DNA from 2 places in the Bacillus sp. THAF10 genome. Region 2 is predicted to be linked to the other one. Evidence: riboswitches for the same ligand, from Rfam matches in the RefSeq annotation. Region 2 holds a riboswitch; the other holds the start of a gene.
The links. Region 2 has a riboswitch for lysine ahead of FIU87_RS17190 (Na+/H+ antiporter NhaC family protein). Riboswitches for the same ligand answer to the same signal wherever they lie in the genome.
Positions count from the first base shown of each region.

Region 1 (4,220 bases), 380 kb from region 2:
TAATCCGGAAGCTTGACTACCTTAAGGGTGGCAACCCATTTCGACGGTTAGATGATCCAGCCCCTGTCATTTCAGGGCTGTTTTTTTTTAGTTGGTACTTACTTATTAATAAGACACACTTAATCAACGTTACTGTCGTGCTTTTTTCGTAGAGGAATTTTTAAATACGTGTCAACTTTTCTTCAAATAAAAATTAGAAAAAGTCTTAAAGGCGACTTTTTCTTAGGTTTTAGCAACAATCTTTTAGAAAAGAGCTTTTTGAAAAAAGTAAAAAACGCCCTAAGTATAGGACGCTTTCTTGAACTTTATTAGCTTAACACACGCTCAACAGACTCTTCTCCCAGTTTAAACGCAACATGTAATGCTTCTACTGCGCGTACCATTTCCGCTACATCCACTACCGTGGATACTTTTATCTCTGAGGTACTAACCATTTTAACATGAATTCCTTCTGTCGCTAGGACCTGAAACATCTCTGCTGCAACCCCAGGATTGGAAACCATCCCACTGCCGACGATAGATACTTTCGCTAAACCGCTCTCCTGTTCAATTGACGAGAATCCAAGACGATCCTGGTATTCATTTAGAACTTCCAGCGTCTCTTTCACATCTACAGTTTTGACTGAAAAAGAAATATTGGTTGTGTCTTTATCCATACTTGTTTGTATGATGATGTCAACGTTTAGGTTATGCTGTGCAAGGGTCGTAAATATGGTAGATAAGGTATGTAGTTCGTTTGGCAATCCACATACTGTTATTCTTGTAACTTGATCTTCAAATGCGATTCCTCTAACCATTAGATTTTTTTCCATGGAAACTTCCTCCTCAATAATCGTTCCTTCTTCTTCTTCCATACTCGATCTTACAACAAGCTGTACTCCATAGTTTTTGGCAAACTCCACTGCTCGTGGATGAAGGACTCCGGCACCGAGGTTTGCAAGTTCTAGCATTTCATCATAAGCAATAGCAGAAAGCTTTCTAGCGTTCTTGACAAAACGTGGGTCAGTGGTAAAAACACCGGTTACGTCTGTATAAATATCACATTTCTTTGCCTTTAAGGCTGCAGCTAATGCAACAGCAGTCGTATCCGATCCGCCACGGCCGAGTGTCGTAATCTCGTTGGCTGCCGTAATTCCTTGAAATCCGGCAACAATGACAATTTTTCCTGCATCAAGGTAGCTCGCTAGCAGGTCTGTTTCAATATGTGTAATTCTCGCGTTTCCATGAACAGGCTCCGTTCGAATTCCAGCCTGCCAGCCTGTTAAGGAAACTGCTTCATGGCCTCTCACCTGAAGGGCCATCGCCAAGAGTGAAATCGTGATTTGTTCTCCCGTCGTTAAAAGCATATCCATATCCCGCTTACTTGGATGAGGATTGATGGCATTGGCAAGTGTAAGTAATTCATCGGTCGTTTTTCCCATAGCAGAAACAACAACTACCACCTTATGTCCTTTTTCCACTTCCCTGATTACGCGTCCGGCCACGTGTTGAATTCGTTCAACAGAGCCTACGGATGTACCTCCAAATTTTTGTACGACGATTGTTGACATGCACACCATTCCTTTTTTGTGATTATTTCATCATAATGTAACAAGATAGACAGCTAAAAACTGTTCTTAAAAACAAAAAACAGCAATGAGCTAAAGTCTCATTGCTGTGATTGGCAAAAAATAACATATCCGTTCACGCGGTGAGATAGCTCTCCAGGTAGCACAAAGACAACCTGACAGTCCTACATTTCTTAAACGCAGAACCAGTAAAAAAAAGAAAAAGAGACTTTTTTTTACTTCGGCGATCTCCCCTTTCTGTAATCTTCACGGAAGCTCTTTCTTCTCCGACTACATACTTATGAAGCTCGCACCTCTATCATCACTTCAAAATTTGAAGTGGCACATTATGAAATTAATAGTGATTATAACAGACAATTCTATGCCTTACAACACTTATTCACGAAGTTTTTTAAAAATTTCCTCAGCAATCGGTCTCGGTACTTTTGCAGCCTGTATTTCTTCCACGGTTGCTTCCTTCATCTTCGCAACAGAACCAAAATGCTTCATCAGAGCTTTTTTCCTTGCCGCTCCTACTCCTGATATCTCATCTAGTATCGATTGAAACACACTTTTACTTCTAATTTGGCGGTGAAATGTAATCGCGAAACGGTGCACCTCATCCTGAATACGTTGCAAAAGATAAAATTCCTGACTTGTTCTCTCAAGTGGAACAATCATGGCGTCTTCTCCTGCGAGGAGATTGCTAGTACGGTGCTTATCGTCCTTAGCTAGTCCGACTACTGGGATAAACATATTCAGTTCATTCTCTAAAACATCTCGAACCGCACTCATATGACCCTTGGCACCATCTATGACAATCAAATCTGGCAAGGGTAGCGATTCTCTTAGCACTCTTGTATACCTTCTTCTGACTACTTCTCTCATAGATTCGTAATCATCGGGGCCTTGCACACTCTTTGTTTTATATTTTCGATACTCTCGTTTTTCTGGCTTGCCGTCTATAAACACGACCATTGCTGAGACAGGGTCTGTACCTTGGATGTTGGAGTTATCAAAGGCCTCAATTCTATGCGGTGTAAGGATACCAAGTATCTTACCAAGATTCTCCACCGCTTTAATGGTTCGACTTTCATCTCGTTCAATTAATTGAAACTTCTCACCAAGAGCAACCTTGGCATTTTTATCAGCAAGATCGACTAATTGTTTCTTTTTCCCTCTTTGAGGCTGAAGCACATTGGTTTGCAAAAGTTCCTCTGCCACCTGCACATCAATATTAATAGGAAGCATCACTTCTTTTGGCACGAAATGGTGCTGCTTGGAGTAAAACTGTCCTAGAAAAGTAAGGAAATCCTCTTCAGGTTCGTTATAAATTGGGAAGAGAGAAACATCTCGCTCGATTAATTTGCCTTGACGTATGAAAAACACTTGCACACACATCCAGCCTTTATCATAGGCATATCCAAAAACATCCCGATCGACAAAATCATTCATTTCCATTTTCTGTTTTTCCATCGTCGCTTCGATGCTTAGAATCTGATCACGAAACTCCTGAGCGCGCTCAAATTCCATTTTTTCTGCAGCTTGCATCATCTTGTCGGTAAGCTCAACCTTTACCTCTTTGTACCCTCCGTTGAGGAACTTTACGATCCCGTCTACCATTTCTTTATTGGTTTCCTGAGAAACATGCTCCACACAAGGCGCGAGGCATTGGCCCATATGATAATATAAACATACTCTATCAGGCAATGTGACACATTTACGTAAAGGATAAATACGATCTAACAGCTTTTTCGTATCATTAGCCGCCTGGACGTTTGGATAGGGACCAAAGTATTTCCCCTTATCCTTGGTGACCTTGCGGGTAATTAACAGTCTTGGGTGCTTTTCTGCGGTTATTTTAATAAAAGGATAACGCTTGTCATCCTTGAGCATGACGTTATATTTTGGGTTGTGTTTTTTAATAAGATTCAGTTCTAAAATAAGCGCTTCAATATTGGAGGAGGTAACGATATATTCAAAGTCCTCAATTTCATTAACAAGACGCAAGGTTTTACCATCGTGACTCCCCGTAAAATAAGAACGGACTCGGTTTTTGAGAACCTTCGCCTTTCCAACATAAATGATGGTTCCTTGTCTGTCTTTCATTAAATAGACCCCAGGTTGGTCAGGCAGAATTGCCAGTTTTTCTTTTATTGAATGGTTCATAATTAAAACTCCTTCCAACCTAAGTTTTGCTTCTTTTTTCATTATACCTTTTTTCGTACGTATGTTCCATTAGGAATAGTGTTGCTTTATTTTTTGTAGAGGAAGAGACGTGGCGAAAAAGTCCCTCTGTTTCGCGGATAAAATTATTTTCTCCTTTTCAATACAAAAAAAGCCTAGCCAATAGGCCAGACTTTTTTAGCAAAACATTAAGCGTGTTTGTTTAATAGCTCCGCTAATGCTTCTTTCGGTTGGAATCCAACTGCTTTATCTACTACTTCACCGTTTTTAATTACTAGTAAAGTTGGGATGCTCATTACGCCGAATTTACCAGCAGTTTCTTGGTTTTCGTCTACATCCACTTTCACGATTTTCACTTTGTCGCCCATATCTTGGTCTAGCTCTTCTAGAACTGGAGCGATCATTTTACAAGGGCCACACCATGGTGCCCAGAAATCTGCTAAAACTAAGCCTTCGCTAGTTTCTTGGGTAAAGTTTTGGTCTGTT
Region 1 is NZ_CP045403.1:2,928,761-2,932,980, forward strand. Features, by position in the region: gene FIU87_RS15300 (aspartate kinase) at 309-1,550, opposite strand; lysine riboswitch at 1,689-1,874, opposite strand; gene uvrC (excinuclease ABC subunit UvrC) at 1,944-3,716, opposite strand; gene trxA (thioredoxin) at 3,923-4,220, opposite strand, start outside.
Region 1: linked by a shared signal. The riboswitch ahead of FIU87_RS15300 (aspartate kinase) and the one ahead of FIU87_RS17190 (Na+/H+ antiporter NhaC family protein) in region 2 are both predicted to bind lysine.

Region 2 (4,220 bases):
GTTATCCCCGATGCCGCAGCTCCCCCCGATGCCGCAGCTCCCCCCGATGCCGCAGTTATCCCCGATGCCGCAGCTCCCCCGATGCCGCAACTCCCCCCGATGCCGCAGCAGCCTCGATGCCGCAGCTCCCCCCAATCCCGGCGGCTCCCCCAATGCGCAAAGCGTTCGACATCCCCAGTTACTTCCGCACCTACCACCTCCCTAAAAAAGTTTCCAAACTTTTTTCCAAATATCCACCCAATAACCATAAATTTCAACTATAATAGGAAGTAGATATCTGTCGAACTTTGAAGGCTGTACAAAAGTGCCTTGTAGATAGGAGAAGTTATGAGACTATTACCTACAAAATCAATGAAGCCAGGAATGGTATTGGCCAAGTCTATTTTTAATGACTCAGGCAGGGTCCTTCTTAGTGAAGGAATCTCTGTTACTTCCAAGATGATTTCCCGTCTTCAGAATCTAAATGTTACCTATGTTTATATAAAAGATGCGAGAACAGACGGGTTGGAGATACCTACACTTATTTCTGATACCACTCGCAACGCCGCGGTAAAGACCATTACAGATACGTTTAAGTCCATTGAAAACGAAAAAGAGCTCAGCAAGTGGTTTGTGATGGATAGATCCTCAAAGGACTTGAAATCACTTATTCAGCACTTGTTAACAGATATGAAATCAAATGAAGAGGTTGCCACACTTCTGACAGATGTGTATGTGCATGATAATTATGTATTTACTCATTCTCTTAATGTTACCCTTTATTCGCTTTCGATTGGCCTAAAGCTCGGCCTTTCACAAAAAGACCTGGAGATCCTTGGCTTAGGCGGAATATTACATGATATCGGAAAGATGCTTGTGCCAAATGAAATACTTTTTAAACCAGGAAAGCTCTCAAGTGAAGAGTTCAGCGAAATGAAGCGTCATGCAACATATGGATTTGATATTTTACGCAATATGCAAACTATTCCTCTCATAGTAGCACATTGTGCATTTCAGCATCATGAAAGATTAAATGGAAGCGGCTATCCACGAGGAATTAAGAGCGAAGAGATCCATCTTTTTGGAAAAATTCTGGCTGTGGCAGATGTGTTTGATGCCGTCACGTCTCATCGAGTGTATCGCAGTGCGATGCTTCCTCACGAGGGCCTTGAAATTTTATATTCTGGCTCAGGTACGTTGTATGAACCAGCAATTATTGAAGCATTTCGTAAATCCGTGGCGATTTATGCCTATGGGTTGATGGTCACTCTTAATGATGGAAGAAAAGGAATTGTGGTTGGTCAGAATCAAGATTTAACAGAGCGACCTATCATCCGTATTGTTGAAGAGGCTGGAGATGAATTAGACACGCCTTATGACCTAAACCTAAGAGACCACTTAAATCTAGCCATAGTGGATTGCGATAACCAAAAGAACGTAGCAGCAGTAAGCTAATAGGGTAGTGAAATATTTCCTTTGTCCTATAGTAGGATATATGGTATAGTAAGAGCATAAAATAATATACTTCCCTTATCATACGATGAGGTAGAGGCTGCGCAGCATAAGAGTAATGCTACTGGAGGGTGACACCTAGGATAGTAGAAGAAAGGATGCTGTGCCGAAGCAGTGTGAGTGGTCGAACTCACGTTGCTGGGGTTATCTTGAATAAGGATAACACTGCCATTATGACCGGTACGGACGGGTTTTATAATGGAGGGCTACTGATCGGATGGAGGATAACACATTACATAGGTAATGATAGTTATTTTCTATCATTACTTTTTATTTTGTTCTCTTTCAGTGCCTTCCATTGTTGTCATTCGTTTGCCATCGGTCAAACATATTACAGCTTAATGGGGGTTTTTTTGTTATGGAAGGAACGATTTATTCTTTGATTCCTCCTGTGCTGGCAATCTTGATGGTCATTGTGACGAGAAGAGTATTGCTTTCACTTGGAGTAGGTATTTTAGCGGCCGCTTTGTTGGTGGCAGACTTTAATCCTTTGAAAACTGTTACCCTAATTTGGGATACGGTGCTTGGGTTATTTTATTCTGTTGGAGATAGTGAATGGAACCTGTGGAATATTTATATTCTTGTTTTCCTCTTAATACTTGGTGTGATTACTGCATTTATTTCTATCACTGGGGGAAGCAGAGCGTTTGCTGATTGGGCGCAAACGAAAATTAAAACTAGACGTGGCTCCAAATTTTTAACGGCACTTTTAGGAATTGTTATTTTCATTGATGATTATTTTAATGCGTTGGCAGTGGGACAAATCAGCAGACCTTTAACCGATCGTTATAAGGTTTCACGTGCGAAATTAGCCTACCTGATTGACTCCACTTCTGCGCCAATTTGTGTTATTTCCCCTGTATCGAGCTGGGGTGCCGTAATTATCGGTATTATAGGAACAGATGTGATTGTAAAGCAGAATATTAGTGATTTAACAGCGATTAGTGCATTCATGCAAATTATTCCGATGAATCTATATGTCTTTGCTGCCATTCTTATGGTGATTTTAGTAAGTTATTTTAACGTGAATATCGGCCCGATGAAAACTCACGAAAAGCGTGCGATGGAAAAGGGCGAGCTTTATGATTCAGAAAAAGAGGTCCCTGGTGAGCTAACGGATGACCTTCCAACAAGCACGAAGGGTACAATCGGTAACCTTGTGTGGCCGATTGTTGCTTTATTCGTTGGTGTGATTGGAGCGATGCTTTGGTTAGGGGCGTCTGCACTTGAAGGAGAAGTAACGCTGTTAGGTATTTTTGAAAACACAGATCCATCGGCAGCATTATTTTATGGTGGATTGTTTGCGCTAGTAGTTTCCTTAGTACTTCTATTTGGTCAAATCTCCAAAGGTGGAGTGACTAATAAGGTAGTGGGACGTGGCTTTATGGAAGGAGCAAAATCTATGCTTCCTGCCATTTATATTCTTTTATTTGCTTGGACAATTGCCGGGTTAATCGGTGAGCTACAAACGGGAGAATACATTGCCGAACAGGTGCAAAATTCTAATATGAATATTGCGTTCTTACCGGTAATAATCTTTGTGATTGCTGGGTTTACTGCACTAGCAACTGGAACTTCATGGGGAACCTTCACATTGCTTCTTCCTATTGCTGGGCAAATCGCAGCATCTACTGATGTTTCTATCCTTTTGCCAGCATTAGCAGCAGTACTTGCAGGAGCGGTATTTGGGGATCATTGTTCCCCAATTTCTGACACAACGATTCTTTCCTCAACAGGTGCAGGATGTAACCATATTGATCATGTGTTAACACAGCTTCCATATGCATTAATTTGTGCTGGTATTGCGATTGTGGGATACATTGTTCTTGGGTTAACTGGCAGTACTTTATTAGGATTACTAGTCGTTGTTGTAGCATTTGTTATCATTGGCTTTAGTTTTAAAGCAGTGAAAACGGCTCAATAATGAAATAATACTTTTCAAAAAAAGTAAAAAACACCTCCTTTTTATCTAATCTATGAAAGAGATAAAAGGGAAGGTGTTTTTTTTCTGAAAAAATATTTATACAGGAAATTACAGCTTAAATTCTGCTTTCATGCAAAATTTGACGGATTATATGAATAAATATACGGTGTAGAGTATTGTCAAAACGTGTCGAAACTAGTGAGGAAAAAGTTTGTTTTGACATAGTCATAAAGTCTAGTTATACTATGTATAAATTATATTAAATAATCTGAAAAAATAAAACATTTAGACTCTTTTATCTATTTTCTGGTAATTTATAAGATAATCACTAAGAGTCTGAATAGGGGGAGAGAGAGAATGAGTAATCGACCGCAATGGGGGACAAGAGCAGGCTTTATCTTAGCAGCGGTTGGATCAGCCATCGGGTTAGGAAACATTTGGCGTTTTCCAGCAACTGCGTATGACAATGGAGGAGGAGCGTTCTTTGTACCATATTTATTTGCTCTTCTAACAGCAGGTATTCCGCTTTTGATCCTTGAATTCACAATGGGTCATAAGTACCGTGGATCTGCACCACTATCTTACGCAAGAATGAACAAAAAGTTTGAATGGCTTGGCTGGTGGCAAGTTGCAATTGCATTTGTTATTTCTACTTATTATGCCGTTATCATCGCTTGGGCCATGAGCTATTCTGTTTTCTCCTTAAATTTAAAATGGGGAGACGACCCAACAGGATTCCTAGTAGGCGACTACCTAAAGCTTGCTGCTCCAGGTGAGTTTGGATCCGTTGTACCATCTGTATTAC
Region 2 is NZ_CP045403.1:3,313,490-3,317,709, reverse strand. Features, by position in the region: gene FIU87_RS17195 (HD-GYP domain-containing protein) at 328-1,434, shown strand; lysine riboswitch at 1,518-1,708, shown strand; gene FIU87_RS17190 (Na+/H+ antiporter NhaC family protein) at 1,850-3,415, shown strand; gene FIU87_RS17185 (sodium-dependent transporter) at 3,773-4,220, shown strand, end outside.